Regions from separate parts of the Mesorhizobium erdmanii genome, predicted to be linked through region 1. Evidence: riboswitches for the same ligand, from Rfam matches in the RefSeq annotation. Region 1 holds a riboswitch; each other region holds the start of a gene.
The links. A riboswitch is a leader RNA that binds a small molecule or an ion and turns the genes downstream of it on or off. The one in region 1 is predicted to bind cobalamin.
Positions count from the first base shown of each region.

Region 2: another riboswitch for cobalamin. It lies ahead of bluB (5,6-dimethylbenzimidazole synthase); the one in region 1 lies ahead of EB233_RS01995 (aromatic ring-hydroxylating oxygenase subunit alpha).
Region 3: another riboswitch for cobalamin. It lies ahead of EB233_RS16510 (DUF1636 family protein); the one in region 1 lies ahead of EB233_RS01995 (aromatic ring-hydroxylating oxygenase subunit alpha).
Region 4: another riboswitch for cobalamin. It lies ahead of metE (5-methyltetrahydropteroyltriglutamate--homocysteine S-methyltransferase); the one in region 1 lies ahead of EB233_RS01995 (aromatic ring-hydroxylating oxygenase subunit alpha).

Region 1 covers NZ_CP033361.1:442,580-450,123, forward strand. The annotation lists gene bglA (beta-galactosidase BglA) at 1-1,107, shown strand, start outside; gene EB233_RS01975 (ABC transporter ATP-binding protein) at 1,137-2,249, shown strand; gene EB233_RS01980 (DUF680 domain-containing protein) at 2,327-2,563, opposite strand; gene EB233_RS01985 (DUF680 domain-containing protein) at 2,631-2,834, opposite strand; gene EB233_RS01990 (DUF680 domain-containing protein) at 2,906-3,106, opposite strand; cobalamin riboswitch at 3,602-3,803, shown strand; gene EB233_RS01995 (aromatic ring-hydroxylating oxygenase subunit alpha) at 3,919-5,166, shown strand; gene EB233_RS02000 (FAD-binding oxidoreductase) at 5,187-6,281, shown strand; gene EB233_RS02005 (PqqD family peptide modification chaperone) at 6,417-6,845, shown strand; gene EB233_RS02010 (serine kinase) at 6,880-7,544, shown strand, end outside.
Region 2 covers NZ_CP033361.1:5,085,074-5,092,617, forward strand. The annotation lists gene dxs (1-deoxy-D-xylulose-5-phosphate synthase) at 1-1,394, opposite strand, end outside; gene EB233_RS24790 (pirin family protein) at 1,635-2,555, opposite strand; gene EB233_RS24795 (DUF2277 domain-containing protein) at 2,565-2,831, opposite strand; gene EB233_RS24800 (exodeoxyribonuclease VII small subunit) at 2,875-3,126, opposite strand; gene EB233_RS24805 (histone deacetylase family protein) at 3,130-4,056, opposite strand; cobalamin riboswitch at 4,178-4,379, shown strand; partial or broken gene bluB (5,6-dimethylbenzimidazole synthase) at 4,452-5,054, shown strand; gene EB233_RS24815 (hypothetical protein) at 5,174-6,157, opposite strand; gene EB233_RS24820 (TetR/AcrR family transcriptional regulator) at 6,248-6,856, opposite strand; gene EB233_RS24825 (MFS transporter) at 6,973-7,544, shown strand, end outside.
Region 3 covers NZ_CP033361.1:3,405,868-3,413,411, forward strand. The annotation lists gene cobN (cobaltochelatase subunit CobN) at 1-543, opposite strand, end outside; gene cobW (cobalamin biosynthesis protein CobW) at 563-1,600, opposite strand; gene EB233_RS16510 (DUF1636 family protein) at 1,603-2,028, opposite strand; cobalamin riboswitch at 2,069-2,272, opposite strand; gene EB233_RS16515 (winged helix-turn-helix domain-containing protein) at 2,302-3,501, opposite strand; gene EB233_RS16520 (NADH-quinone oxidoreductase subunit A) at 3,823-4,188, shown strand; gene EB233_RS16525 (NuoB/complex I 20 kDa subunit family protein) at 4,179-4,760, shown strand; gene EB233_RS16530 (NADH-quinone oxidoreductase subunit C) at 4,765-5,370, shown strand; gene EB233_RS16535 (NADH-quinone oxidoreductase subunit D) at 5,380-6,570, shown strand; gene EB233_RS16540 (NADH-quinone oxidoreductase subunit E) at 6,571-7,544, shown strand, end outside.
Region 4 covers NZ_CP033361.1:6,125,333-6,132,876, reverse strand. The annotation lists gene EB233_RS29495 (DUF982 domain-containing protein) at 1-112, shown strand, start outside; gene EB233_RS29490 (DUF982 domain-containing protein) at 384-632, shown strand; gene metE (5-methyltetrahydropteroyltriglutamate--homocysteine S-methyltransferase) at 1,354-3,684, opposite strand; cobalamin riboswitch at 3,799-3,998, opposite strand; gene EB233_RS29480 (NAD-dependent succinate-semialdehyde dehydrogenase) at 4,136-5,593, opposite strand; gene EB233_RS29475 (cytochrome P450 family protein) at 5,912-7,144, opposite strand; gene EB233_RS29470 (OmpW/AlkL family protein) at 7,241-7,544, opposite strand, start outside.

The sequences.
Region 1 (7,544 bases):
TTCCACAACCGCGACGTCCAGGACGCGCTGCTCGACGTCACCCGCTTCTGGCTGGAACGGGGCGTCGACGGCTTCCGCCTCGACACGATCAATTTCTACTTCCACAGCCAGGGCCTGGAAAACAATCCGCCGCTGGCGCCGGAAGAGCGCAACGACCAGACCGCACCGGCGGTCAATCCCTACAACTACCAGGACCATCTCTACGACAAGAGCCGGCCGGAAAACCTCGGCTTCCTCGAACGCTTCCGCGCCTTGCTCGACGAATATCCGGCGACCGCCGCTGTCGGCGAGGTCGGCGATTCCCAGCGCGGGCTGGAAGTGGTGGCAGCCTATACAGCCGGCGGCAAGCGCGTGCACATGTGCTATTCCTTCGACTTCCTGGCGCCGGAAAAGATCAGCGCGGCCAAGGTCCGTTCGGTGCTCGAAGCCTTCGGCAGGGTCGCCAGCGATGGCTGGTCGTGCTGGGCTTTTTCCAACCATGACGTGATGCGCCCGGCCTCGCGCTGGGCCGCCGGCGAAGCCGATCCGGTCGCCTATCTCAAGATGATCTCGGCGCTGCTAATGTCGCTGCGCGGCTCGGTCTGCATCTACCAGGGCGAGGAACTCGGCCTGGGCGAAGCCGACTTGCGTTTCGAGGATTTGCAGGATCCCTACGGCATCCGCTTCTGGCCGGAATTCAAGGGCCGCGACGGTTGCCGCACGCCGATGGTGTGGGATGGCAGCGCCAGGAATGGCGGCTTCTCCCAGGCAAAGCCATGGCTACCGGTGCCGGCCAAGCATCTGTCGCAGGCAGTCAACGTCCAGCAGGGCGACCAGGCTTCGCTGCTCGAGCACTACCGGCGCTTCCTCACCTTCCGCCGCGCCCATCCGGCGCTGGCCAAGGGCGACATCACCTTCATCGAAAGCGAGGGGGACACCGTCGCGTTCACGCGCCGCGCCGGTAACGAACAGATCGTCTGCGCCTTCAATCTGGGCGCCAAGCCGGCCAAGGTTGACCTTGGCCGCGGATCGCTACAACCTTTGCCCGGACACGGGTTTTCCGGGCAAGCGAGCACCGGTTCGGTGGACCTCGGCGGTTATGGTGCCTGGTTCGGACGCATAGACTGATTTTTGGAACTCACTGGAGGAGGAAACCAATGGCCGATGTCAATCTGAGACAAGTGAAGAAGTCCTACGGCAATCTCAACATTCTCCATGGCATCGACCTCGATATCAAATCCGGCGAGTTCATCGTCTTCGTCGGTCCGTCGGGCTGCGGCAAGTCGACTTTGTTGCGCTCCATCGCCGGGCTCGAGGAAATCACGTCCGGCGAGCTCAAGATCGACGGCGAGGTGGTGAATGACGTGCCGCCATCGAAGCGCGGCATCGCCATGGTGTTCCAGTCCTATGCGCTCTATCCGCACATGACCGTCTACGACAACATGGCGTTCTCGATGAAGATCGGCAAGGAAAGCAAGGCCGAGATCGACAGGCGGGTGCGGCAGGCCGCGGAAATCCTGCAATTGACCAAGTATCTCGACCGGCTACCCAAGGCGATGTCGGGCGGCCAGCGCCAGCGCGTCGCTATCGGCCGCGCCATCGTGCGCAATCCGAAAGTGTTCCTGTTCGACGAGCCGCTGTCGAACCTCGATGCCGCACTGCGCGTCGCCACGCGTATCGAGATCGCCAAGCTGAAGGAATCGATGCCCAACACGACGATGATCTACGTCACCCACGACCAGGTCGAGGCGATGACACTGGCCGACCGCATCGTCGTGCTCAAGGACGGTCATATCGAGCAGGTCGGCACGCCGATGGATCTCTACAAGAAGCCCGGCAATCTGTTCGTCGCCCAGTTCATCGGCTCGCCAGCCATGAATATCCTGCCGGCGACGATCGACAAGACCGGCAACCCTACCGTCGTCAGCCATGTCGGGGGACGGAAGGCAACGGTGCCGATTGCGACGCCGGCCTCGTCCAAGGGTGCGGCGGTAAGTTTCGGCGTGCGGCCGGAGGACCTGATGGTCGCCACCGGTGCGGATTACCTGTTCGAGGGAACGGTCGACTATGTCGAGCAGCTCGGCGAGGTTCAGCTGGTCTATGTCGACATCGGTCGCGCCGACCTGCCGCTGGTGACCAAGCTGCCAGGCAATGTCGAGGTCAAGCGCGGCTCGACATTGCGGCTGAGCGCCAATGCCGAGGACCTGCATATCTTCGACACCGACGGGCGGTCCTTCGCGCTGCATGAAGCGGAAGCAAAGGCGGCTTAAAGCGCGCGTCGCGTCGACAACGCAAAAAAGAGCGGCGGGCAATGCCCGCCGCTCTTTTTTAGAATCGACTTTGGCTGTTAGCGGCCGAAGAGGTTCCGGTCGGCGCCCTGGGGTGCCGACTTCTGTACGTCGCCCGACGAATTGAGCAGCTTGTAGACGGGCGAGCCGCTTTCACGGATCGAAGCCGTGCGCGAATTGTCAACCGAAGTCGCGGCAGGCTGGTTGGCGCCATTGGAGCCGTAATTGTCACTGCCGGCGAAAGCGCTGCCGGAGATGGCCAGAACGGCGGCGGCAGCAAGGATGATCTTCTTCATTTCAAGTCTCCTGAATTTTGAGTGTCACGGGAGCAACGGCGCAAGCAGCAGCTCCCGGAATCGGCTGTTAGCGGCCGAAGAGATTGCGGTCGGCACCCTGAGCAGGGGCCTGGACAGCCGGCTCCGACTTCTTGATCGAAGCCGTGTACGAGCCGTCGGTCGAAGTAGCAGCGGGCTGGTTGGCGCCATTGGAGCCGTAGTTGTCGCTACCGGCGAAAGCGCTGCCGGAGATAGCCAGAACGGCGGCGGCAGCAAGCATGATCTTTTTCATTTCAAGTCTCCTGAATTCTTCGAGTTCGCCAGGGCAGCGAGCCAAGCCCGCCGCCTGCTGGAGATCGGCAATTAGTTGTTGCCGAAGAGGTTGTGGTCGGCACCCGTGGCAGGCGTCTGGGCAGCTGGTTCCGACTTCTTGGTCGAAGCGGTGTACGAGCTGTCGACAGCAGCAGTGGCTGCGGGGGCATTCGAACCATAGTGGTCGCTACCAGCGAAGGCGCTGCCGGAAATGGCCAGAAGGGCGGCGGCAGTGAGAACAATCTTTTTCATTTTGGGTACTCCAGTATTTTTTCCGTCCGTCTAGCGGCGTGTCTTGGGATTAAAAATCGCGTCGTTCGGACCGCCCCGATGTGGGAGAGCCAGCCTGCCGTTTCCAATCACGAAGTTGTTCCGTGTGGACCAAGAATCCACCACTTGAAATTGTACCAAGACCTTCCAACGCAGATGTTTTTGTTTTTGATATCAAACTTTTAGGCAAAAGCAGCAGCGCGATCACCAACTGTATCCGAAGCTCAGCGTTCACACCGTCCTGCACGCACCGTCAACAGAAACGAACCGTTCGGTTCGATTTTAGAATCTGCTAATAGTCACTTTTCGAAACCGTTAACCGTTTTGCTCCCGTTCCGGGGGCGACTTCGATAGCCGGCACCGCCGGCAGCAAGACGATTTTCGCGACCGCCCTCTTGATCGGATCATGGGCGCATGCGTGTCGCGCCACATGGATGCGATGTCGCTTTCATGCCGATGTCGCAAACGCTGTCGTGATTAGATCAAGTCATCTCAGGTGCCGCTTCGTGACGATGGAGCGGAGAATTGGGAAGCCGGTCAGAATCCGGCGCTGCCCCCGCAACGGTGGTGGAGTTCAAGTCGCAACGGGAGACCACTGGGCGAAAGCCTGGGAAGGTGTCGCGATCGTCCGCAAGGACAACTCCAGAGCCCGGAAACCAGCCCGCGATTTTTTGAACTCGACTGATCGCGGTGGGCGGTCAAGAGGTGGATGGCGCACGCCCGGCTTTTGCCGCCCCGCGCCCGATCCTTCCTCAATCACCACCATAGTCAGTCCTTAGACACGAGGACAGGACATGGATACGCGCAACGACATGCTGAGGCTCTTGAGCGGCCGCAGGGACGGATTCTCGCTTGAACAGCCCTTCTACACGGATCCCGATTTCTTCAAGCTCGACATGGAGCTGATCTGGTACCGCGACTGGCTGTTCATCGGCCATGATTGCGAACTGCCGAAGCCCGGCAGCTTCATCACCGTGCAGATCGGCGACTATCCGGTCGTGCTGGTGCGCGACCAGCAGGGCAAGATCAACGCTTTCCACAATTCGTGCCGCCATCGCGGCAGCCGCGTCTGCAACACCGACAAGGGAATGGCCGCCAAACTGGTCTGCCCCTATCACCAGTGGACCTATGAGCTTGACGGAAAACTGCTGTTTGCCCGCCAGATGGCCGATGGGTTCGACAAGAGCCAGTTCGGCCTGAAGCCGGTCGCCTGCGAAAGCGTGGCCGGCTATATCTTCATCTGCCTGGCCAAGGAGCCCGCCGACTTCGCACCGATGCGGGCGATGATCGAACCCTATCTCAAGCCGCACCGCTTGAATGAAGCAAAAATCGCTTTCGAGAGCACGATCGTCGAAAAGGGCAACTGGAAGCTGGTCTGGGAAAACAACCGCGAGTGCTATCATTGCGCCGGCAATCACCCGGAACTGTGCAAGACCTTCCCGGAAGCTCCGACGGTGACCGGCGTGCAGGGCGCCGACAGCGATCCGGAAATGCTGGCGCACTGGGCCAAATGCGAGGCCGACGGCTTGCCGAGCAAATTCCGCATCGACCCCGCCGGTCAATACCGCGCCACCCGCGCGCCGCTGCTGCGTGACGCGGTCAGCTACACGATGACCGGCAAGCGGGCGGTGAAGAAGAACCTCTCCGACACGGTCTCCGCCGACCGCATCGGTACGTTGATGCACTATCACTACCCGACAACCTGGAACCATATCCTGATCGACCATGCCGTAACCTTCCGCGTACTCCCGATCAGCGCCACCGAAACGGCGGTGACGACGAAATGGCTGGTCCACAAGGATGCGGTCGAAGGCGTCGACTACGATCTTGCCGAACTCACCCATGTCTGGACCGAGACCAACGACCAGGACCGCCGCATCGTCGAGGAAAATGCCTTCGGCATTCTGTCGCCTGCCTATGAGCCCGGCCCCTATTCGGAGTTGCATGAGGGCGGTGTGATCCAGTTCGTCGACTGGTACGCCCGCTTCATCGGCCCGCGACTTGCCGACGATGGCCGGCCGGCCCTGCGCAGTGTGGCCTGAGAGGTTGAGGGATGAATGCGATGACGGATCTTGGCCTCTATCGCCATCTCGACCAGATGGCGCCCTGGAACGACAGGCTGCAGGTGCTGGAAGTGATCGGCGTCAGCGACGAAGCGCCTGACGTCAGGACCTTCACCTTCCGCTCCGACAACCAGACCTGGTTCCGCTACAAGCCGGGCCAGTTCGTGACGCTGGAACTGCCGACATCCGATGGGCCGCTGATGCGCACCTATACGCTTTCGTCCTCGCCATCGCGGCCATTTTCGATCGCGGTGACGGTCAAGGCGCAGGCCGGCAGCATCGGCACGCGCTGGATGTTCGATCATCTGGTGCCCGGCTCGCATGTCAAGGCTTACGGGCCGAGCGGTGACTTTTCGCTGCACAGCCACCCGGCGGCCAAATATCTGTTCATCTCGGCCGGCTCCGGCGTGACGCCGATGATGTCGATGCTGCGCTGGCTGAACGACTGCGCGCCATGGACCGATGTCGGTTTCGTCAACTGCGCGCGGCGCGCCGAAGAGATCATCTTCCGCAAGGAGCTCGAACTGCTCGGCGGCCATATGCCTGGCCTGTCGCTCGGCTTCATGATCGAGGAACGGTCAAGCCGCGAGGGCTGGTACGGCCATATGGGTCGGATCGATGCCATCCGGCTGCCGCTGCTGGCGCCCGATTTCCGCGAACGCGAGATCTTCTGCTGTGGTCCGGACCCCTTCATGCGCGCCGTGCGCGGCATGCTGGAAGCCGCCGGCTTCGACATGACGAAATACCACCAGGAGAGCTTTGCCGCACCCGCGGTGGAGGAAGTCCCGGCGCCGTTCGCCGCGCCGGACAGCGTGACTGTTCCCGTCGAAGCCGCGACAGCGATCCGCTTCGCGCTTTCGGATGTCGACGCCGAATGCGTCGCCGGCCAGACCGTGCTGCAGACGGCGCGCGCCTCGGGCGTGCGGATACCGGCGGCCTGCGAATTCGGCCTATGCGGAACCTGCAAGGTGAAGAAAGTCTCCGGCGCCGTCGAGATGAGCCACAATGGCGGTATCCTCGATCACGAGATCGACGACGGCTTCATCCTCGCCTGCTGCTCGAAGCCACTGTCGGCGCTCGAAATCGAGGCGTAATCCGCTCAGACCCTGATCGATGACCGGCGTCTCGACGGCATCGGTTACCTTGCCAACGAAGAACCGAGCGTTTACAGGCGTTGTCAGTGGACGCGATCCCGGGTAGGGGCGGGATCGCGAAGCGGGGCAACAATGATGCGTGATTGCGACGCCTATGCGGTTGCGAGCAGGGATATCGTCTTCGAATCCTTCGATGGCGAGGCCGTGGTGCTCAACCTTGCCAATGGCAAATATTTCGGCTTCTCCGATTCCGGCAGCAGGGTGTGGCAGGCACTCTCGTCCGGGGTCGACGCCCAGGCCCTGATCGGGCTGGCCGCCGGCGGCTCGACAATAGACGCTGCTGAGCTCGGCGATTTCATATCGCAATTGCTCGAACTGGAGTTGCTGGTGCGTTCGGAAGCTGCGGCGCAACCGCTGCCGGGCGAGTTGCCTGCCGAGCTTGCCGCAACCAGCGAACCACTTACCGTGAGCATTCACGACGACCTCGCCGACCTGATCATCGTGGATCCCATCCATGAGGTCGAGGAACCCCTCGGCTGGCCGGCGGTCAAACAGGCGTCCTGACGAGCCGGCCGCGTTTGAGATAGAGGGGCGCAGGATGCCGCGCGTCACGCTCGAAACCTTGCCGGACTACGCCCGGTATCTCGTCACCGCCACTGAAGCCACGCACTATCCGGCCACGCGAACGGTCCGCCTGCCCCGGCTGGAATTGACAGCGCATGTCGGTCCCGGTGCGCTTGCGGAGGCGCTCGGCCACGCCTTTGTGGAAGCCGAAAATGACCAGACGGAACCGTCGGCATGCCGCGTCTTCACGGTTCACCCTGGCATTGACGGCATTCCCGAGCCGGCACGGTGGGGCGACGCGCATTTCACCGAATACGGTTTTGCCGAACGGCTCGCCGAGACCGGGCTGCGTGGCCATTATTTTCACGATCTGGATTTCTGGCAGGTCTACGATCCGCAACGCCGCGTCGGCGTGCAGCTGATGGCCACGGCCGATGCTTTTCCGCCCTGGGAGCCGACAGCGCCGCTACGGGCCTTCCTGCACTGGGAATATGCGGCGCGCGGCATGCGGCTGACCCATGCCGGCACGCTCGGCGCCGATGGCAAGGGCGTGCTGTTGGCCGGCGCGGGCGGCGCCGGCAAATCCGGTACGGTCGCCGCCGGCCTGCTCAATGGGCTCGACAGCGTCGGCGATGACTACGTGCTGATCGATCTCGCCGCCGGCGTGACCGCGCGGCCGCTGTTTTCAACGCTTAAGCA
Region 2 (7,544 bases), 2.0 Mb from region 1:
GCGGTGCGCACCATGTGGCGCAGTTCCGCCTCGTCGGCAGCCGCCATCACGACAAAGCCCGGCAGACTTGCCAGGAAAGTGGTGTCGAAAGCGCCGCAATGGGTGGCGCCGTCGGCGCCGACGAAACCGGCGCGGTCGATCGGGAAACGCACCGGCAGTTTCTGGATCGCAACATCGTGCACGACCTGGTCATAGGCGCGCTGCAGGAACGTCGAATAGATCGCGGCGAACGGCTTGTAGCCTTCCGTTGCCAGGCCGGCGGCGAAGGTCACCGCATGCTGTTCGGCGATGCCGACATCGAAGGTTCTGGACGGGAAGATCTCGCCGAACAGGTCGAGGCCGGTGCCGCTCGGCATGGCGGCGGTGACGGCGACGATGCGGTCGTCCTCGCGCGCTTCCCCAATCAGGCTTTCAGCGAAGACTTTGGTGTAGGCCGGCGCATTGGCCGGCGCCTTGGCCTGCGCGCCGGTGATGACATCGAACTTGTTGACGCCGTGATATTTGTCGGCGGCGGCTTCCGCCGGCGCATAGCCCTTGCCCTTCTGGGTGACGACATGGATCAGCACCGGGCCTTCGCCATTGTCGCGGACGTTCTTCAGCACCGGGATCAGATGTTCGAGATTATGACCGTCGATCGGTCCGATGTGATAGAAGCCGAGCTCCTCGAACAAAGTGCCGCCGGTGACATAGCCGCGCGCATGCTCGACCGCCCTGGTGATCGCCCGATCGGCGCGCTTGCCGAGGTAAGAGGTCAGCTTCTTGCCGAAATCGCGCAGGCCGGCATAGGCCTTGCCGGAGGCCAGCCGCGCCAGATAGGCGCTCATCGCGCCGGTCGGCGGCGCGATCGACATGTCGTTGTCGTTGAGGATGACGATGAGCCGGGCATCGAGCGCGCCGGCATTGTTCATCGCCTCATAGGCCATGCCGGCCGACATGGCGCCGTCGCCGATGACGGCGATAACGTTGTTGCGGCCACCGGCGAGGTCGCGCGCGGCGGCCATGCCGAGACCGGCCGATATCGATGTCGAGGAATGAGCGGCGCCGAAGGGATCGTATTCGCTCTCGGCGCGGCGGGTGAAGCCGGACAGGCCGCCCTCCTGGCGCAGTGTGCGGATACGATCACGCCGGCCGGTCAGAATCTTGTGCGGATAGGCCTGGTGACCGACATCCCAGATCAGGCGATCGTCAGGCGTGTTGAAGACATAGTGCAGCGCCACCGTCAGTTCGACGACGCCGAGGCCGGCGCCAAGATGACCGCCGGTGCGGGACACCGCGTCGACCAGTTCGAGGCGAAGCTCGGACGCCAGTTGCGGCAACTCGCTCTCGTCAAGCGCGCGCAGATCCGCCGGAATGCGGACCTTGTCGAGAAGCGGCGTATGCGGCGTTGCGTTCACGGGTGCTCGGGCTTTCTGTTCAACGGCGGGATAGGCCGCCGGCCGGCGAAAGTAAATGCGTGTCGGTAACGCAGGCCAGCTCTCAAAAGGACAGCGCGTCGAAACAGCCTATGCGACGCACTGTCAAGTCCTTGCTTTCGTGCACACCCTGGTCCCGAAACCGGGCCGCTTTTGGGCGATATTCACTTGTTTTAATGCATGTCGTGATCCCAAAACCGTGCCACTTTTGGGCGACATGCATCAGTTTTCCGGCAGCGGAATAAACTCTTCCGCATCTCCAGGAACGATGTCGAAGCGGCCCGTCTTCCATTCCTGCTTGGCCTGTTCGATGCGTTCCTTCGACGAGGAGACGAAATTCCACCAGATGTAGCGCTTCGAACCGAGCGAGGCGCCGCCGAAAAGCATGAAATGCGCGCCGCCTTGCGACGATATGATGATCTCGTCGCCGGGCCGGAAGACCAGCAGCCGCTCGGCCGGAAAGACATCGCCAGAAATCGCGACCTCGCCTTGGAGCGTATAGATGGCGCGTTCTTCCGCCTCGGCCGGTATCTTTACGCTGGCGCCCGGCGCCAGCCTGAGATCGGCATAAAGCGTCTCGGCATCGGCCCTCACCGGGGAGCGCAGCCCCTGGAAATCGCCAATGACGACACGGCCGCTGACGCCTTCGGCATCAATGTCGGGAAGCCGCAAGGCAGCGGTGTTCTCGAACACCGGCGCGACTTCTTCCTTGCCGTCCGGCAAGGCCAGCCATGTCTGCAAGCCGGAGATCGACATCGCTGCGCCGCGCAGTTCTTCAGGTGTGCGCTCGGAGTGGACGATGCCGCGCCCGGCGGTCATCAAATTCACGTCGCCGGGCTGGATCACCATTTCGGTGCCCAGCGAATCCCGATGCCTGATCTTGCCGTCGAATAGATAGGTCACCGTCGACAGGCCGATATGCGGATGCGGGCGGACATCCATTGCCTGGCCGGGACGCAGGATCGCCGGCCCCATGCGGTCGAAGAAGATGAACGGCCCGACCAGCCGCCTCTTGGCGGTCGGCAAGGCGCGGCGCACCTCGAAGCCGCCAATGTCCTTGGCGTTCGGGATGACCATCAGCTCGATCTGATCGCTGGCAAAGGCGTCGCCGGCTTCAGGGTCTTTCCCCGGGAAGAAGCTCATGGCTGGCTCTCAGGCAAATCGGAGTGCTGATCTGGCCTTCGCCTTTTCAGCCTCTTCCTCACGATTGCGCGGTTCCTGGCTGGTCTCCAGCGAATCGACGAGATCGCGCGCCGCCGCGGCAATCGCCTCGACCGCATGGTTGAATGCATGTTCGTTGCGCTTGGAAGGCTTGGTCGAGCCGCTCAGCTTGCGCACGAACTGCAGCGCCGCGTCGCGCACCTCGTCATTGGTGGCCGGCGGCTCGAAGTTGAACAAGGTCTTGATGTTTCGGCACATTGCTTGAACTCCCTACCTGTTTTCTTCCCGCCCCAATTTTCAGTCACTCGGCGTCGAGCGGCTCCGCTCCGACCGGCTTGCCGTCGCGCGACAGCCTGATCTTCTCGACCTTGTCCTCGGCCGCCTTCAGCAGCCGGTCGCAATGCGCCTTCAGCGCCTCGCCGCGTTCGTAGATGCGGATCGACTGGTCGAGCGGTACGTCGCCACGCTCCAGATCATCGACGATCTTCTCCAGCGCGTCGAGTGCCTGTTCGAAGCTCATCGCCTTGACGTCTTCGTTGGTCTCAGCAGCCATAATTCATCCTTTCATCAGTCGCCCGACATGGGCGGCGACCGAAAATGCCAGTCCCTGCAGATCGTAGCCGCCCTCGAGCAGGCTGACGAGCCGGTTGCCGCTGTGGCGCGTGGCGCGCTGCATCAGTTGGCCGGTCGCCCAGTCGAAATCGTCCTCGGTGAGATTGATTTCGGCCAGCGGGTCGCGGTGGTGCGCGTCGAAGCCGGCCGAAATGATGATCAGGTCAGGCGCGAAATTGTCGAGCGCCGGCAGCACCCGCGAGAGGAAGGCATCGCGAAACACCTCGCTGCCGGTCTGCGGCGCCAACGGCGCGTTGACGATGTTGCCGGCGCCGGTCTCGTTCTTGGCGCCAGTGCCGGGGTAGAGCGGCATCTGATGGGTCGAGCAATAGAGCACCGAGGGATCGTCCCAGAAAATGTCCTGCGTGCCATTGCCGTGATGCACGTCCCAGTCGACGACGGCGACACGCTCGGCGCCATGCTTCTTCTGCGCGTAACGGGCCGCGATCGCGGCAGTGTTGAAGAAGCAGAAACCCATGGCCGTGGTCTTTTCGGCGTGGTGGCCGGGTGGGCGCGCGGCAACAAAGACATTGTCGGCCCGGCCGGTAAAGACATCGTCGACGGCGGCGTTGGCGGCGCCGATCGCGGTGATCACCGCCTGCCAGCTCTTAGGACTGGCGGTGGTGTCGGCATCAATGCGCGCGATACCCTCGTCGGGAATGGCGGCGCGCACGCGGGCGACGAAATCGGCGGGATGGGCGTAGAGGATGGTGGCCTCGTCGCCTTCCGGCGCCTTGACACGGTCAAGCGCGGCAAAGGCCTCGTCGTCGAGCACGCGCTCGATGGCGCGCAAGCGATCCGGCCGTTCGGGGTGACCGGGCGGAGTGATGTGCTCAAGGAAGATCGGATGGGTGTAGAGACGGGTTGTCATGCTTCCTATCTAGTGCCCCGGCGCCGCGATGGCCATGCATTGCGGCTTGATCGCTGGGGAAAATCATACCTGCGTCCATTGGCGTCGCCGCGGGGATTGGCGTTCGCGGGCGCTTCGGCGTAAGGTGCCGCCACTGCCTGGTGCCCGCCGGTCTGTTTGTTTAGCAAATGCTCTGGCGGGAGAATCGGGAACACGGTTTGATTCCGTGGCGTGCCCAACGCTGTAAGGGGGACCGCGCCGGTAAATGCCACTGTCGATGACGGGAAGGCACCGGAGGCGGGTTGATCCCGAGCCAGAAGACCGGCCTGGCAGGCATCGTCATCCGCATGGTCAGGCGGATGACATTGATTGGAATCGCAAGGGGACAAGCGATGCCGGAAGCCATGACCGCTCCAATGGGCGACGGATTTGAACAGGCGGCGCGCGACGCGGTTTACCGCGCCATGTTCACGCGGCGCGACGTGCGCAGCCATTTCCTGCCGACTCCGCTTGAAGACGAGGTGCTGGCGCAGCTTCTGCTTGCCGCCCATCACGCGCCGTCAGTCGGCTTCATGCAGCCCTGGAATTTCATTGTCATTCGCGATGCCGCGCGACGGGCGGAAGTGCGCGACCTGTTCCTGGCCGCGCGCGAACAGGAGCTGCCGGCCGTCGTGGAAGAGCGGCAGGCGCTCTACCGCAAGCTGAAGCTGGAAGGCATCTGCGAAAGCGCGCTCAACATCTGCATCACCTGCGACCGCGAGCGTTCGAAAGGCTCACCCCTTGGACGCTGGCACAATCCGGAAATGGATCTCTACAGCACGGTCTGCGCGGTGCAGAATTTCTGGCTGGCGGCACGGGCCGAAGGCGTGGGTGTCGGCTGGGTCAGCATCATCGAACCAAAAGCATTGAAAAACCTGCTGTCCATTCCCGAGCATGTGACGCCGATCGCCTATCTCTGCGTCGGCCGTGTTTCCGAGTTCGCTCCCAAACCGGACCTTGAAACGCATGGCTGGGGTCGGCGCCTGCCGCTGCCCGATTTGATCATGAGCGAGACTTTTGGCGGGCAAGGCGAAGCGCCGCTCAAATCCACGGCGTCTCGCCTCAACGGCTTTGTTGTTGAGCGGGCATGCGCCGCTGATCAGCGCGTCGCGCCGGCCGTGCCCCAGCGTGAGCCGCCGAACGAGGCCAGCGCCTTGTCCTTCAACTCCCGGAACTTCGACGACGCCTCGGCCAGCCTAGCGTCCCAGGCCGGATCGGGCACCTGGCCGGCGATGGTCTTGAAATAGACCTGCATCAGGCAGGCGATGGCGAAGGGCTCGATAAACGCCGCCTTGAAGGCCCAGGCGAAGACGATGGCGAGAACGAAGGCCCAGCCGGCGAGCTGCCCTGGCATCAGGAACAAAATTGCGGCGGCCGGAGCCAGCATCAGCAGAAAGATGACGAACGACACGCCCCACATGATCACCGCCAGCCAGACGGCGTTCTTGACCATGGTCTTGCCGTTCTGGGCGTAGAGCACGACGCCTTGCCGCGCGGTTTCGAAGGGCGAGGACGAGTTGATGCGGATGTTGTAGCCGAGAATGATCTCGTCGACATAGGTCAGCGACAGGCGGATCACCGTGTTGATGAAAGAGACCAGGCCACTCAAGCCGGGAATGGGCAGGAAGGCGGCAATGCCGCCGAGCAGGCCGGTGATGGCGCGGATGGCACCCTTGACCAGCTGGTCGACGACGAAAAGAATATTGGCCTCGGCGAAACGCTCTGTCACCACCTGCCTGGCATAGGCGATCTGGTTCTGGCCGTCGGGAACATCCCGGCCATCGATCAGATGGACCATGACGGCGATATGGCCGGCCTTGACGACGTAGAGGATGTATTCGCGGATCCAGTAGACGGCGATCGAGACCACGCCAAAGCCGACCACCCCGCCCCACAGGGCGAAGGACATCGGCCCGTCGGGATCGGTAGAGATATGGCCGACGCCAAAGCCGACCGAGGCACCGGTGCCAGTCGCGACGATGTAGGCCAGCGTAATGCCGAAATAGACGATCATGCGAAAGACAATGAAGGGCCAGGTCCGCATCATGATGGACACCGACCTGCCGATCTCGAAATCCCACATGCCCGAATCTCCCCTCAGAGATGGCTGCAAAGGATGCGCTCACCCCGAAGATTGTCAATCGGGGGCGCGCACCAGGCCGCAGACGGGATTTCAGTTCCTCGGGGTATCCGGTTTTCTGAGCAGGCCTTCGAGCAGTTGCTTGAACGCCGCCACCACCATCTTCGACGTCGCTTCAGGGTCGTTCGAATTGGCGATCCGCTGCGCCGCCTGGCTGCTGGCGCCATTGATCAGCCGCGCGGCGGTCTCCGGGTCGACGCTGGGGACGACCACTCCTTCCCCCTGCAGCGCGGTCAGGTGATCGGTCATTGAACCGACGCAGGCATTGGCATTCGACCATTGCGCCGGATCGCCCAGCACGGCCGGGCCATCCCGGAACATGATGCGCTGGATTTCCGGCTCCAGCGCCATCTCGATATAGGTCGTGCATTCGTCGACGAAATGCTGCCAGCGGGTCGGCGCCTTCGATGCGACCTCATTCACCCGAGCCGCCATTTCGGCATCGATTTCGGCAATAACCGCCTCCAGAAGCCCCTTCTTGTCGCCGAAGTGATGATAGAGGGCGCCGCGCGTCAGTCCGGCCGATGCGGTGAAATCGTCCATCGACGCTTCGGCGTAGCCTGTCGTGCCGAAGGCCTGGCGGGCGGCGGCGATCAGCTTGGCGCGCGTCTCGGCGATCATCTCCTTGCGGGGTCGGTGCATGCTTCTGGCCTTATCCACATACGTGACGTATGCCAATTGACATACGCCGCGTATGCTCTATCTAATCTTCATACGCTTCGTATGTAGTTGTCGAATTGTCCTTTGTCGAGGAACCCATGCAAAACCCCTATTCGGAAATCTTCCGCGCCCCAGGAGCCAAAGGCTTTGCAGCCGCCGGCTTCATGGCGCGCCTGCCGATCGCGATGGCGCCGATCGGCATCGTCGCGATGCTGTCGCAGACACGCGGTGAGTATTGGCTGGCGGGTGCCGTCTCGGCGACATTCGCGCTGGCCAATGCTTTCGTGGCGCCGCAAATATCGAGGCTGGTGGACCGTCTTGGCCAGACGCGGATCGTCATGCCGACCACAATTATCTCCGTGCTCGCGTTCCTCATGCTGATTGCGTCGGCCAATCAGGACTGGCCGGCTTGGACGTTGTTTTTGTCGGCGCTGCTGGCAGCGGCCATGCCCAGCATGCCGGCCATGGTGCGCGCGCGCTGGACCGAGCTTTTTCGCGGCCGGTCCGAGATGAACACTGCGTTTGCCTTCGAGTCGGCGGCGGACGAATTGGTCTATATCGCCGGAGCATCGCTGTCGGTCGGCCTGAGTACCGCCCTGTTCCCCGAAGCCGGCATGCTGGCGAGCACGCTGTTCCTTGCCTTCGGCTCGATGGCGTTCATCCTGCAGCG
Region 3 (7,544 bases), 3.0 Mb from region 1:
CTCGTAGTAACCAGCTTTTGGTACTGCGACGGGCTCGACGATATCCACTTGCGACCCGGCCAGCCCCGCCAGCCGCTGCATCAGCGCTGCCATATTAGCCGGGCCGCCCTCGCGAAAATAGCTGAGCAGACCGTCCAATTCCTCGCGCGGCAGCGTCGAGGCCTCGATCAGCCTGACATCCTCGTCGTGGCTTTCACCGGGAAGCAACGCCAGTTTTATGCCGCGTTCGTGGGCGATCGATGCAAGCTGGTCGCATCCATAGCGCCACCAGTCGTAGCCGCCGAGAATGCGCACCAGGATGATCTTGGCGTGACGGGCGACGCTGTCGATCCAGAGGTCGACCGACATGGGATGGCGCAGGTCGCGCAATGCCGCGAGCCGCATAGACGGCAAGCGGCCGGCATCCGCCTTCCACGCTGTCGCCAGGCCGGCGAGGTCGCTGTCGGTGAAGGACAGCGCCACGATATCCGCCGGGGTCTGCCGCAGATCGACCGGCTCGGCGAGATCGTCGAGCGAGGCGGATGTCGTGGTGAGAATGTGCATCGCGGCCCGTGCCTGAAAATCAGCCGGCGAGTATACGCTCGATCGCCGGGCGGTTCAGCCCCTTGAGGCCGATGACGACGAGGCGCGACCGCCGGTCGTCCTCGGCCGTCCAGGCGCGGTCGTAATAGTGATTGACGCGTGGGCCGACGGCCTGCAGCAGGAGCCTCATCGGCTTGCCGCCGACCTCTACGAAGCCTTTCACGCGCAGAACGTTTTCCTGTTCGGCCGCAGTGGCGACGCGCTTGGCCAGTTCGTCCGGATTGGCGATCGAGGGGATGTCGACGATGAAGGTGTCGAAATCGTCATGCTCATGGTCGAATGCGCCGTCGTGATGCGACTTGCGGTTCTCGATGTCATCCTCGACGGCGAGACCGAGCCCAAGCAGAACCGAAGGATCGACCTTGCCGTGCGAGGTCGGCACGACCTGCACGGCGCGGGCGGAATGTTCGCCGATAATGGCGTTGGCGCGGGCCGAGCCGGCGGCGTCCATAAGGTCGCTTTTAGACAGGATGATCAGGTCGGCGCAGGCGATCTGATCTTCGAACACTTCCTCCACCGGGTCGTCATGGTCGAGGCTGTCATCTCCGGCACGCTGCGCCTGCAGGGCGTCCATGTCGTTGGCGACACGGCCTTCGGCAAGTGCGGGACCATCGACCACGGCAATGACGCCGTCGACGGTCACGCGGCTCTTCACCGTCGGCCACTGGAAAGCCTGGACCAGGGGCTTGGGCAAAGCCAGGCCCGAGGTCTCGATCAGGATGTGGTCAACCTTCGGCGTCAGCGACAGGATCTGGTCGAGCGCCGGCACGAAATCGTCGGCGACGGTGCAGCAGATGCAGCCATTGGCCAGTTCGACGATATTTTCCTCCGGGCAGGTGTCGATGCCGCAACCTTTGAGGATTTCGCCGTCGATGCCGATGTCTCCGAACTCGTTGACGATGATGGCAATGCGCTTGCCGCCGGCGTTCTCCAGGAGATGGCGGACCAGCGTCGTCTTGCCGGCGCCGAGGAAGCCGGTGACGACGGTGCACGGGACGCGGGATAGGGAGGCGCTCATGATCAATCCTTCAACAGGTCGAGGGGAGGAATGCGGGCCACGAGGCCGCGCTTGAGGGAATCGGGCCGGCCGCGCCAAGGGATGAGGCCGTCGGTCGACGTGGCGAAAAGTTTGGCGCCGGTGACGAGGTCGGCGCCGCTGGCCGCGGTCAGGTCGCCGAAGACATAGCTCCAGCAACCGTCGCGAAGGATCGCGGCACTAAGCCTTCGCTTGCAATTGCCGAGACACTCGACGGTGCGGACGCGGACTTCGCCCGATGCGGCTCGCCGTGTGTCATCAGCCAGCAGTTCGCCGGCGCGAGGATGGGCATCCGAGCCGGTTTCGTCACGGCAGGAAGCACAGACAATGACCGTGACCTCGGCCAAGGCGTCGCCGTTGGCGGACCGGATATCCGCTGTGCCAGCCGAAAAACTGCTGTTCTGGTCCAAAAAGCCGGGCTCCTTGCCCGGAAACCCGCCGGGCGATCGGATTCTTTTGTCGCAGACGGCAGGTCTCCTGGCTCGCGGGTCATCGCCTTGGTGCCGCCTTCCCGGGAACCTCCCAGTGGCTTTCGGCCTTGGCTCTTCGCTTACAGTTGCGGGGACAGCCACGGATTTGAGATTTTCATCCCGCACCGCATTCCCTCTTAGCCCTTGCCGTTGCGGGCAAGGGACCGTCTGGATCGGATTTAGGCTTTTGCGGGTGGCGGTGTCAACGCGGGCTTACGACACTGCGATGTCGGCCAGCGCCGGGCCCAGATCGCCGGCCGGCGTCACTTCCATACGCTCAAGGCCAAGCCAGTCCTGCATCTGCTTCAGTTCCTCGAACAGCGGAGCCGCCGTTTCGGGCGGTGCGCCGGGCTCGGCGTAGGCGGCGTGGACGCGCAGCACGCTCGCTGGCCGGTCGGCCTTGAGATCGACGCGCGCGACGATCCGGTCGCCGAGCAGGAAGGGCAGGACGTAGTAGCCGTATTGGCGTTTCTCGGCGGGCGTGTAGATCTCGATGCGGTAGTGGAAGTCGAACAGCCGCTCCGAGCGCGAGCGTTCGAAGACGACGGGATCGAAGGGGGCGAGAAGGGCACGAGCTTCGACTTTCCGGGGCAGACGGGCGTCCTTGTGAAGGTAAGCCGGCTTGTCCCAGCCTTCGACACGCACCGGCAGCAACTCGCCCAACTCGACCAACTCCTCCAGCCGGCCCTTCATGTCGGCCGGCGACAGGCGGAAATAGTCGCGCAAATCGCCCGATGTCGCGATGCCGTGGGCGCGGGCGGAAATTCGCAGCAGTTCGCGGTGCGCGTCCTCGGCTGCCGGCACCGGCAGATCGAGGATCGCCTGCGGCAGCACGCGCTCGGGCAGATCATAGAAGCGCTCGAAGCCGCGGCGGTGCGCGGTGGTGATGCGGCCGGCCCAGAACAGCCATTCGAAGGCATGCTTGGCATGGCTCCAGCCCCACCAGCCGCCCGAACCTTTCTGGCCTTCCAGCGCCGAAGCGGCGATCGGGCCGCGCGCGACGACCTCGCGGTAGATCTCTTCTATATACGCGGCGTGCTCGCGGCCCCATTTGGCCAGCCCCAGATACATCTCGTCGCCCTGCTCGGCACGCTTCATGCGCCAGCGCATCAGCGGGTAGGTCTCGACCGGCAGGAACGAGGCTTCGTGCGCCCAGTATTCGAAAACCGTGCGCTTGCGCGTCACGGCGGCATTGTCGAGCAGAGCGAGCGGGTAGGGGCCGAGCCGCGAGTAGAGCGGCATGTAGTGAGCGCGCACCACGGCGCTGACGGAATCGATCTGCAGCAGGCCGGTGCGCGAGAGCACCCGGGCGAAGTGGCGGCGGTCGGGTGTGCCACTTGGGCGGGGATCGAGAAACCCCTGGGCGGCAAGCGCGATGCGCCGGGCGGTGGCGAGCGAGATCTTTTCCTTCATGCAAACGTCACTCTGCGGGTGATTTGGATGGTGATTCCAGCCCATGCTAGCAGGGTTTTGGCGGCTATCCTGTCAGGAGAGAAAAGTGGAGTAAAAAATGAAGGAAATCAAACAGGAGCCGATCGTACCAGTTTCTCCTGTAATGCCGTCCAGCTCGGTGTTTTGAACAAGGTTTGACTTGCTTCGCTGGAAGTGCTGCGCTAACCCTCGCCGCGTTGCAGCATAGGCCCTTAAAACGGTTCAGCGGTTAAACTGTCACGCTTCCGCATTAAGGTCCGGTGCTGTAATCAAAGTGGATTGGCGCCAACGGAAAGCCGCTGCATGAACGCACTCCTCAGTTCGTACCTGCCCATCGTCCTGTTCATCGGCGTGGCACTGGTCGTCGGCCTGGCGCTGCTGGCCGCACCGTTCCTGGTGGCCTACCGCAATCCCGATCCCGAAAAGCTTTCCGCCTACGAGTGCGGTTTCAACTCGTTCGACGACGCCCGCATGAAATTCGACATCCGCTTCTACCTGGTGTCGATCCTGTTCATCATCTTCGACCTCGAAGTGGCCTTCCTGTTTCCCTGGGCGGTGTCCTTCTCGAAGATAGGCATGCTCGGCTTCTGGTCGATGATGGTGTTTTTGGCAGTGCTGACCATCGGCTTTGCCTATGAATGGAAAAAAGGAGCGCTGGAATGGGATTGAACGACAGTTCAGGCACCCTCGTCGCGCCGAAGCCGAAGGGCATTATCGATCCCAACACCGGCCGGCCGGTGGGGGAGGACGATCCCTTCTTCCTCGAAATCAACAATGAGCTCGCCGACAAGGGGTTCCTGGTCACCTCGACCGAGGCGCTGATCACCTGGGCGCGTAGCGGCTCGCTGATGTTCATGACCTTCGGTCTGGCGTGCTGCGCGGTCGAAATGATCCACACCTCGATGCCGCGCTACGATTCGGAGCGCTTCGGCGTCGCGCCGCGCGCGTCCCCGCGCCAGTCCGACATCATGATCGTCGCCGGCACGCTTACCAACAAGATGGCGCCAGCGCTGCGCAAGGTCTACGACCAGATGCCGGAGCCGCGCTACGTCATCTCGATGGGCTCGTGCGCCAATGGCGGCGGCTATTACCACTATTCCTATTCGGTGGTGCGCGGCTGCGACCGCGTCGTGCCGGTCGACATCTATGTGCCCGGCTGCCCGCCGAGCGCCGAAGCTTTGCTCTACGGCATTCTTCTCCTGCAGAAGAAAATCCGCCGCACCGGCACGATCGAACGGTAAATCCATGGCTGCTTCCCTAAGCGAACTGTCGACTTATCTCGGCGAGAAGCTGATCGACCGCGTCAATGACGCGGTGCTGGCCTATGGCGAACTCACCATCCATGTCGACCCGGGCGACCTCATCGAAGTGGTGACCTTCCTGCGTGACGACGCGCGCTGCCAGTTCATCTCCATCATCGATGTCTGCGGCGCCGACTATCCGTCGCGGGCCAAGCGCTTCGACGTCGTCTACCACCTGCTGTCGCCGAAGCAGAACGTGCGCATCCGCGTCAAGGTGCAGGCCGACGAAGACACGATGGTGCCGTCGATCACCGGCGTTTTCCCGGGTGCCGACTGGTTCGAGCGCGAGACTTACGATCTCTATGGCGTGCTGTTCTCGGGCCATCCCGACCTGCGCCGGCTTTTGACCGACTACGGTTTCGAAGGCCATCCGCTGCGCAAGGATTTCCCGCTGACCGGTTTCGTCGAGGTGCGCTACGACGACGAAGCCAAGCGCGTCATCTATGAGCCGGTCGAGCTCAAGCAGGAATTCCGCAATTTCGATTTTCTTTCCCCTTGGGAAGGCACCGACTACGTGCTGCCCGGGGACGAAAAAGCCAAGACGAATTGAGGCGCCACAATGGCTGAAACCTCCGTCCGCAATTTCAACATCAACTTTGGCCCGCAACACCCTGCGGCGCACGGCGTTTTGCGCCTGGTGCTGGAGCTGGACGGCGAAGTCGTCGATCGCGTCGATCCGCATATCGGACTTTTGCATCGCGGCACCGAAAAGCTGATCGAGGCAAAAACCTATCTGCAGGCGGTGCCTTACCTCGACCGGCTCGACTATTGCGCGCCGATGAACCAGGAGCATGCCTTCGCGCTCGCCGCCGAGCGCCTGCTCGGCATCGAGGTGCCGAAGCGCGGCCAGCTGATCCGCGTGCTCTATTGCGAAATCGGCCGCATCATGTCGCACATCCTCAATGTGACGACGCAGGCCATGGACGTCGGCGCGCTGACGCCGCCGCTATGGGGCTTCGTCGAACGCGAAAAGCTGATGGTGTTCTATGAGCGCGCCTCCGGCTCGCGCATGCATGCCGCCTATTTCCGCCCCGGCGGCGTCCACCAGGACCTGCCGCGCCAGCTGGTCGAGGACATCGGCAAGTGGATCGACCCGTTCCTCAAGTCGATCGACGACCTGGACAAGTTGCTGACCGGCAACCGCATCTTCAAGCAGCGCAATGTCGATATCGGCATCGTATCGCTGGCCGATGCCTGGGCCTGGGGTTTTTCGGGCGTCATGGTGCGCGGTTCCGGCTCGCCGTGGGATCTGCGCAAGTCGCAGCCCTATGAATGCTATTCGGAAATGGATTTCGACATCCCCATCGGCAAGAACGGCGACTGCTACGACCGTTATCTCGTGCGCATGGAAGAAATGCGCCAGTCGGCGCGGATCATGCGCCAGTGCGTCGATCTCTTGCTCGGTAAGGAAAGCACCGGCCCGGTGTCGAACCTCGACGGCAAGGTGGTGCCGCCGAAGCGCGCGGCGATGAAGCGCTCGATGGAAGCGCTGATCCATCATTTCAAGCTCTACACCGAGGGCTATCGCGTGCCGGCCGGCGAGGTCTATGCCGCCGTCGAGGCGCCGAAAGGCGAGTTCGGCGTCTATCTGGTCTCCGACGGTTCCAACAAGCCCTACCGCTGCAAGCTGCGCGCACCAGGTTTCGCGCATCTGCAAGCCATGGATTTCCTCTGCCGCGGCCACATGCTGGCCGACGTCACCGCCGTTCTCGGCTCCCTCGACATCGTGTTTGGTGAGGTCGATCGCTAAATGTCAGTCCGCCGTCTCGCAGAAGCCAGCGTCCAGCCAGCGTCCTTCGCCTTCAACCGGGCGAACGCCGCGGCTGCGAAGCAGTGGATCAAGAAGTACCCGAAAGGCCGCGAGCAGTCGGCGATCATACCGTTGCTGATGATTGCGCAGGAGCAGGAAGGCTGGGTTACCAAGGCGGCGATCGAGACGATTTCCGATATGCTCGGCATGCCGCGTATCCGCGGGCTCGAGGTCGCGACGTTCTACACGCAATACCAGCTCAACCCGGTGGGCACTAGGGCGCACATCCAGGTCTGCGGTACCACGCCCTGCATGCTGCGCGGCTCGGAAGCGCTGATGGATGTGTGCCGCTCCAAAATCCATCACGACCAGTTCCACACCAACGACAAGGGCACCTTGTCGTGGGAAGAGGTCGAATGTCTCGGCGCTTGCGTCAATGCGCCGATGGTCATGGTGTTCAAGGATACGTTCGAGGATCTGACGCCGGAGCGTCTGGCCGAAATCATCGACCTCTATGACGCCGGCAAGGGCGCTTCGGTGGCGCCGGGGCCGCAAAACGGCCGCACCGGCTCGGAGCCGGCCTCCGGCCTGACGACGCTGAAGAGCGAAAAAGCGATTCTCAAGTCGACCCGTGACAGGGAAGCAAGGGAAGCAGCCAAGGCAGCCAAGGCGGCGCCTGACGCGATCATCGCCGCGCCCGTTCCGGCACCCGCCGCCGCTCCCGTCGCGCCGTCCAATGCCAGCAAGCCGAAGACCGATGCGCCGGAAACCAGCCCTGCCTTGAAAACGCCTTCGAAAGCCAAGGTGGCACCAGCTGCGGAGAACGCCGCGAGCGTTTCTGCGCCGCTGCATTCGGCCGCCAACGCCAACAAGGCGGCTCCGGAAGTCGAGAAGGTCGCCAAGCAACGCAATGGGCCGACGGCCAAGGCCGAGCCGGCTGCTGCCTTCAAGGCGCCGGAAGCCAAGGTGCCGGT
Region 4 (7,544 bases), 920 kb from region 1:
GCGCAATGCCTTTTTCGGCTTTGCGAAGCGGGTCGCCATATTGGAAGATCCAACCTCCGCGATGCAGTGGATCGCCGCCTGCAGATCGGGCAGTGGAAAAGTGCAGGTTTAGACTTCGACGTCGTGTTTGAGACTGGCGAGGCGCATCAAACAGTGCACTATGTCCAGGTTTCACAGCTAGACCACGCGAATGAGAAGCAGTTGCTCACCACCGACTGCAAAACCGCCGATCGCACGCAAGCTGACCATGGCCAGACCCGCCTCACAGCGATCGCTTGCCCGCCAATGGCCAGGATCAGTGGCGCAGGTGCAACGGTCGCGTTCGGCTGAGTAAAGAAATGCGACCCGGGCTGTTGCCGCATAGTGGCTGTGGAGGAGGGGGGATGACCGGGTTGATCAGATTTGAGAGGCCAGTCGTTGTTCAGGTGAGCCGCCGCAGCTCGGAGCGTATCGTGTTCGACGTCAACGACGCGGCCGCTATCTTGCTGCGGGATCTGCATCATGAGACCGATAAACGCAGAATAGCGATGGACACCTGTCTGCAGGTGTTACGCGGCAAAACCCATCCACCTGCCGCTCGACGAGCTTTCGTTGCAGCCGCGCTCGAAGCACGCATTCTGCGCAGCGATTGAGATTTAGGACGCCGCTCGTGAATTTCGGCCATCTGCGCATCGGTATTGAGCGCGGTCCGAATACCTTTGCCGGCATCCGCCAGGAGCAAGCCAACCCCGCTCTTTCCGCGACGGCTTTCCTGGTCCGGCGCCTAATCTTCCACCATCAAAACACAAGGGGGCCGCCAGCCAGCTGGGGGCCGCTCGGCTTCGCCTTCGCGGCGATCGTGATTGGAGACAGAGGCAGACGGAGCCATCGAGCGGGAGTTGGCCCGCTGCAGATGGCGGAGCGTCGATGCCGCCTCAATCGTCTCCAGAAGTGCCGTTCGAATCCTTCCCCAGCTTGGCCGTGCATTCGGTCTCCCGGAACGCGCTCTGCGGACCGGCGGCGCGTGATCGCCGATGCTTCGTCCGACGGTCGGGAGCGGGGTTTCGGCGATCAAGATCGGGGAGATGATAATGATACTGGATTTATCGATTACGGAATAATCCGAAGCTGGCTGGCCGTGAGCCGTCTCGTTTCTGGCCGGCTCATTTGCGGCCGGCCTCCTTCGATCGCCTGCCAACGCGGGGCTTCTGGAACAGCTGACTTCAACCCGCCATAACAAGGGCTCAGCCAGGACAAGGTTGCCGAGGCGCTTCGTCACCGGCAGCTCGATTGCCTTGGGCGCGCCGGATAGACTCCCCCAAGATCGCCCGGTGTGTGGCGTTGCCGCTCACCGCCGGCGAGTGGCACCTAGCCCTACGCCGTCTGCGCTTTTTCCCGAATTGCGCGTGCTGCAGCCACCATGTTCACCAGGGCAGGGCGGACCTCCTCCCATCTGCGCGTCTTGAGACCGCAGTCGGGATTCACCCACAGTTGGCCATCCAGCAATCGCTCGCGCGCAAGCATGATGAGGTTGGAAATCTCGCCCACTTCCGGGACCCGCGGCGAGTGAATGTCATAGACACCAGGACCGATGTCGTTCGGATACTTAAAGGTTCGAAGCGTATCAAGCAGTTCCATCTGCGAGCGCGAGGTTTCAATGGAGATCACATCGGCATCCATTGCGGCAATCGCGTCCACGATATCGCCGAACTCGGAGTAGCACATATGGGTGTGGATCTGGGTCGCATCGCCGACCGCCGTTGAAGCCAGCCGGAAGCATTCGACGGCCCAGTCGAGATAGGCCTGCCAGTCGGCCTCGCGCAGCGGCAAGCCCTCGCGCAGTGCGGCTTCGTCGATCTGGATCATCCTGGCGCCGGCCTTTTCGAGGTCGCTCACTTCGTCGCGAATGGCGAGCGCGACCTGTCGGCAGACGGCTGAGCGGGGAAGGTCGTCTCGGACGAAGGACCAGTTGAGGATCGTCACCGGGCCGGTAAGCATGCCCTTCACCGGCTTCGGCGTCATCGACTGGGCATATCGCCACCAGTTTAGTGTCATCGGATTTTGTCGCGACACATCTCCAATGATGATCGGGGGTCGCACAAAGCGCGAGCCATAGCTCTGCACCCACCCGTGTTGCGTGAAGGCGAAGCCGCGGAGCTGCTCGGCGAAATACTGCACCATATCGTTGCGCTCGAATTCGCCGTGGACCAGCACGTCGAGTCCGATCTCTTCTTGCCAGCGAACGGCGGCTTCTATCTCTTTCTTCAGGAACGCCTCATAGTCGACGTAACTCAGCTTGCCCTTGGCATGAGCTGCCCGCGCCTTGCGAACCTCGGCTGTTTGCGGGAAGGAGCCGATCGTCGTGGTGGGGAAGGAGGGCAAGCCAAACGTGTCGGCCTGAAGCTTGGAGCGCACGGTGAATGCACTCTTGCGGCGCGTCATGCCGACGTTGATGCCGGCGACCCGGCCTTCGACGAGCGGATCATGCACCTTCGCGGATGTCGCGCGAACGGCGGCAGCCTCAGCCGACGCCTCCAGTTCGGCGGCGACCGCGTCCCGGCCTTCGGCCAGGGCACGGGCGAGCACGACCAGCTCGTCGGTCTTTTGCGCCGCGAAGGCGAGCCACGACTTCACATCCGCATCGAGTGCCGTCTCCATGTCCAGGTCGATCGGCACATGCAGCATCGAGCAGGACGGGGCGATCTCCACGCGGTCCAGCGGCCAGCCGGCGACGATCGGCTTGACGCGGTCAAGTATGGCAGGCAGATTCGCGCGCCAGACGTTGCGCCCGTCGATCAGCCCGAGCGAGAGCACAAGTTCCTTCTGCGCGAGCCGGCCGACGGTCTCCAACTGCTCTGGAGCGCGCACGAGGTCGACGTGCAGTCCCGCCACGGGCAGAGAAATTGCGGTCTCGAGATTGTCTCCCAGCGATCCGAAATAGGTAGCGACCATGATCTTCAACTCCGGTGCTGCTTTTGACAGCCGGCAGTAGGCGAATTGGAGCGCATCCCGTTCGTTGGGAACCAGATCGACCACGAGCGCCGGCTCATCGATCTGCACCCAATCGGCTCCCGCGAGCTTCAGCCTCCGCAGGAGCTCCTCGTAGACGGGCAGCAGCCGTGGCAGGAGGGCGATAGGGTTGAAACCTTCCTCAGGTGACTTCGCCAACTTGAGAAAGCTAACCGGTCCAAGCAGGACCGGGCGCGTGTGGATGCCGAGGGCCTTGGCCTCAAGGAAATGATCGACCGGTTTCGCCGACGAGAGGGCAAAGCTCTGGTCGTCCCTGAGTTCCGGCACAATGTAGTGATAGTTGGTGTCGAACCATTTGGTCATTTCCATCGCCGCAAGGCCATGCCCATTGGCCGCATGCTCGTCACCGGCATGTCCACAATCAGCGGCCTGACCTTGGTTGCCGCGCGCCATGGCGAAATAGGTATCGAGTGGGACCTCGCCGTCAGTCCAGGTGTATCGTGCCGGCACGGCGCCGACCATGGCGACGGTGTCGAGCACATGGTCATAAAGCGAGAAATCGTTGGACGGGATTTTCGACACGCCGCGATCGTGCTGCTCCCTCCAGCTGGCGGCGCGTAGCGCCTTCGACGTCGCGAGCAGGTCGGCAGCGGGAGATTTTCCGGACCAGTAGTTTTCAAGCGCGAATTTCAGTCCCCGCCGTCGACCGATACGCGGCACGCCGAGCGTTGCCACAGGAATTTGTTGAGAGACAGTCATGCCATACCCCGATGGTTGGGGCGGGGGACAAGGAACGCGCGAGCAGGCGGCACGAAGCCGAGCTGCCGCGACCACCAGACACCCCGCCCGTGGACGTTGTTGGTCGTGGCAGGTCTCCTGGCTCGCGGGTCAAAGCCTGCGCCCGTCTTCCCGAGGCCGTTCGCCTCAGTGACATCAATGGGCTTGGCTCGCCGCTAACAGTTGCGGGGGCAGCGCCGGTGTCGCACCGGCTTCCCTCTTAGCTCCGCTACGGCAGTGCCGCGCGGAGAACCATGACATGCGCACAATCACAGCCGCTTCGCTCCTTGTCAATACCATATAACGAGATGTCTATGTGATTATGCGAAACGCTCACCAGTTGCCCCGTAGCCTGGTGCTCAGCACGCCCGCTGAATTGCCGGATCTTGCGAGCGTGCAGGCAGAAGCTTCAAATCCCACCCATGCAGAGGTATTTCATTTCGAGGTAGTCCTCGAGGCCATGGCGAGAACCCTCCCGCCCGATGCCCGACTGCTTCATGCCGCCAAAGGGCGCTGCTTCCGAAGACATACGACCCGTGTTGATGCCAACCATGCCATATTCCAATGCCTCGGCCACGCGCCAGACACGCTTGAGGTTCGAGGCATAGAAATAGGCGGCGAGGCCGTAGATCGTGTCGTTGGCCTCACGCACAACCTGATCGGCATCGTGGAAGCGAATGATTGGCGCCAGCGGCCCGAAAGTCTCCTCTTGCGCAACCGCCATGATGCTGGAAATTTCGGTAAGCACTGTGGGCTTGAAGAAGGTGCCATCCTTGCCGATACGTTCGGCCCCGCATCGAATAGCCCCACCCTTGGCAACGGCATCTGCGATGTGCGACTCGATCTTGGCCAGAGCATGCCTGTCGATGAGCGGTCCGATGTCCACTCCGGCAGCGAAGCCGTCGCCGACCGACAAGTGCCGGACTTTCTCCACGAACTTCTCGACGAACTCATCGTGAACGCTCGATTGGACGTAAAGACGGTTTGCCGAAACGCAAGTTTGGCCGCCGTTGCGGAACTTCGCCTGGATTGCGCCGTCAACCGCGGCGTCAATGTCAGCGTCGTCGAACACAATGAAAGGGGCATTGCCGCCGAGCTCGAGGCTGACCTTCTTGATCTGTTCGGAGCACTGGCGCATGAGCAGCCGGCCAACCTCGGTCGAGCCCGTAACGCTGATCTTTCGAACCTTGGGATTGGAGCAGAGTTCGCGTCCAACGGCATCACCTTCGCACGCATAGACCAGGTTGATGACGCCGTCGGGAAAGCCGGCCTGCTGCGCGAGGGCAAACATTGCACCTGCCACGAGCGGCGTCTGTTCAGCAGGTTTGAGCACGATCGCGCAGCCGGCCGCCAGGGCCGGCGAGATCTTGCGCGCCACCATCGACGCCGGGAAATTCCATGGGGTAATCGTGCCGACCACACCGATCGGCTGCTTGATGACCAGCATGCGACGGTCTGTCGAGGGTGCGGGGATCGTCTCGCCATAGATGCGATTGGCTTCTTCGGCGTACCATTGCAGGTAGGCCGCCGCATGCGACAATTCCGACTTGGCCTCGGCAAGGGGTTTGCCCATTTCCGCGGTCACTATCGCGGCAAGGTCATCGGCGTGGTCGATGATGAGCTGATGCCAGCGCCACAGAACGTCACTGCGTTCTCGGGCGGTCAGCCCCGCCCATCCAGGCTGCGCTACGTAGGCCTTGTCGACCGCAGCGCGTGTCTCCTCCACACCCATGTCCGGAAGTATTGCCAGCATTTCGCTGCTCGATGGGTTGAGGACCTCGAATGTCCGCTGGCTAACCGGCATGCCGAGCGCCGGCAGGCGATCGATGGCGCGAAACAGGTCAGGGGATTTCAGGTGGCGGATCATCGGCAGGCACAGGGGCAATACTAAATTCCTCTCAAACACAGCGGACACGTAAGTCGGCAGGCCTCGGTTTGTACTCCGCACCTGCGGGTTCTTTAAAGGGCCTCGACCATACGGCTGGTAGAGAATTCGGGCTCGCCGCGTCCGATACCGGCAAAAGCCAGCTGAAGCGAGGTCTGGGGCAGGGCGTATGCGACCGACGCTCATTGCCCGAGCTTCGGGATGACATCAGGTACCGCGGCGAGCGCCTGCTTCTCAGGCAAATCAACTGGTCGAGTCTTCCGCTCGCAATCAGTGAATCCGGGGTGAATGCCGCACTCTCTAAGCGCTGGAAGGCCGGAAGGTGACCGGCAGGCGCTGCGGGCAGCGAATGATGTAAGACGGCATGTAGACGACGTCCTCCGGGGCGATGGTCAGCGCCAGATCCTCCAGCCGCCCGAACAGTGCGGGGAAGGCGCAGCGCAATTCCAGGCGCGCCAGCGCAGCGCCCAGGCAGGCATGCGGCCCCTCGCCGAACGACAGATGCGGGTTGTGCCGCCGGGTGACATCGAACCTGTCGGCGCCGGGACCGAAGGCCTTTTCGTCCCGGTTCGCCGCATGGAACGCCATCAGGACGGCATCGCCGCGGCGGACCATGCATCCGTCGATCTCCACGTCCTGGGTGGCATAGCGGAACGGCAGATTGGCCGCTGAGCTGCCCCAGCGCAGGATCTCCTCGATCGCCTGTGACCACGGAACTTGGCCGCTGCGCACCAGGTGCAGTTGCTGCGGATGCGTCAGCAATGCCAGCACGCCATTGCCGATGACGCCGGCGGTGGTCACGAAGCCCGCGGAGAGCACCATGAACAGCATGTCGATGAGCTCGGTGTCGGAAACGAGCTCGCCTTTGTCACGCGCGACGATCAGGGCCGAAGCCAGATCATCGCCGAGCCGGCCCCGCTTGAGCGCGATCAGGCGACGGAAGAACGTCGGGATGCGCTGCCGCGTCTGTCGCACCTCTTCGGCTGTGGCGGAGGTGTTGGCCAGGCTGTAGGTGAGCGCGACGATCTCTTCGCGCTGTTCGTCCGGCAAACCGAAGAGTTCGGCGATCACGTTGGTGGGCAGCGGAGCGGCGAACTCGCTCATCAGATCGGCACTGCCGCCGCGCTGCGCCATCTCGGCCAGGAGTCGATCGACGCATTGTTCGACCCGTGGCGCCAGCAAGGCGATACGACTGGGCGCGAAGCTGCTGGACAGCAGGCCGCGCAAGCGCCGGTGATCGGCGCCGTGCGCCGTGGTCATGTTGTCCACTTTGCATATCCCGATCAGCGGATGATTCTCGGGAATCTCGCCGGCCTGCAGCGCCCGCCACTGTCGCCAGTCCTTGTTGAAACGCTGGTCGGAAAGCATCTGCCTGAGCGTCTGGTGACGGGCTGCCGCCCAGGTCACCACATCGCCTGGCAGCGAGACTCGCGCCATCCCCCCCTGCCGCAGAATCGCAGAAGAAAGACGATCAAGTTGCGTGGGAGCGGCCGGCACACCGATCACGTCGCAATGATCGTTTTCTACGCGCATGCCAACAACTCCTTCAAGACCATCGCGGGTCCACTTCTCGGCACGGAAGATCCGCGCGCGGACTTCGAAGAGTGCCCCTTCAGGGTGCTTTCGAAATTAGAAGCGGTAAGTGACACCTGCGCCTATCAACCAGGGATCGAGATTGGCCTTGCCTGTGAGCTTGGCGCCGGCGACAGTGACGTCGAAGTCGGGCTTGAGGAAAAGCTTCTTCACGTCGAAGTTGACGCCCCAGTGCTCGTCCACCATGTAGTCGAATCCGACCTGCAGCGCGGCGCCGAATGTGTTCTTGACCTTGAGATCATCGGCGCTGCCGGCTTGCTGATGATAGAAGATCGTATAGTTCACGCCGGCGCCGACATAGGGTTTGAAGGCGCCGAGATCGGTAAAATGATACTGCAAT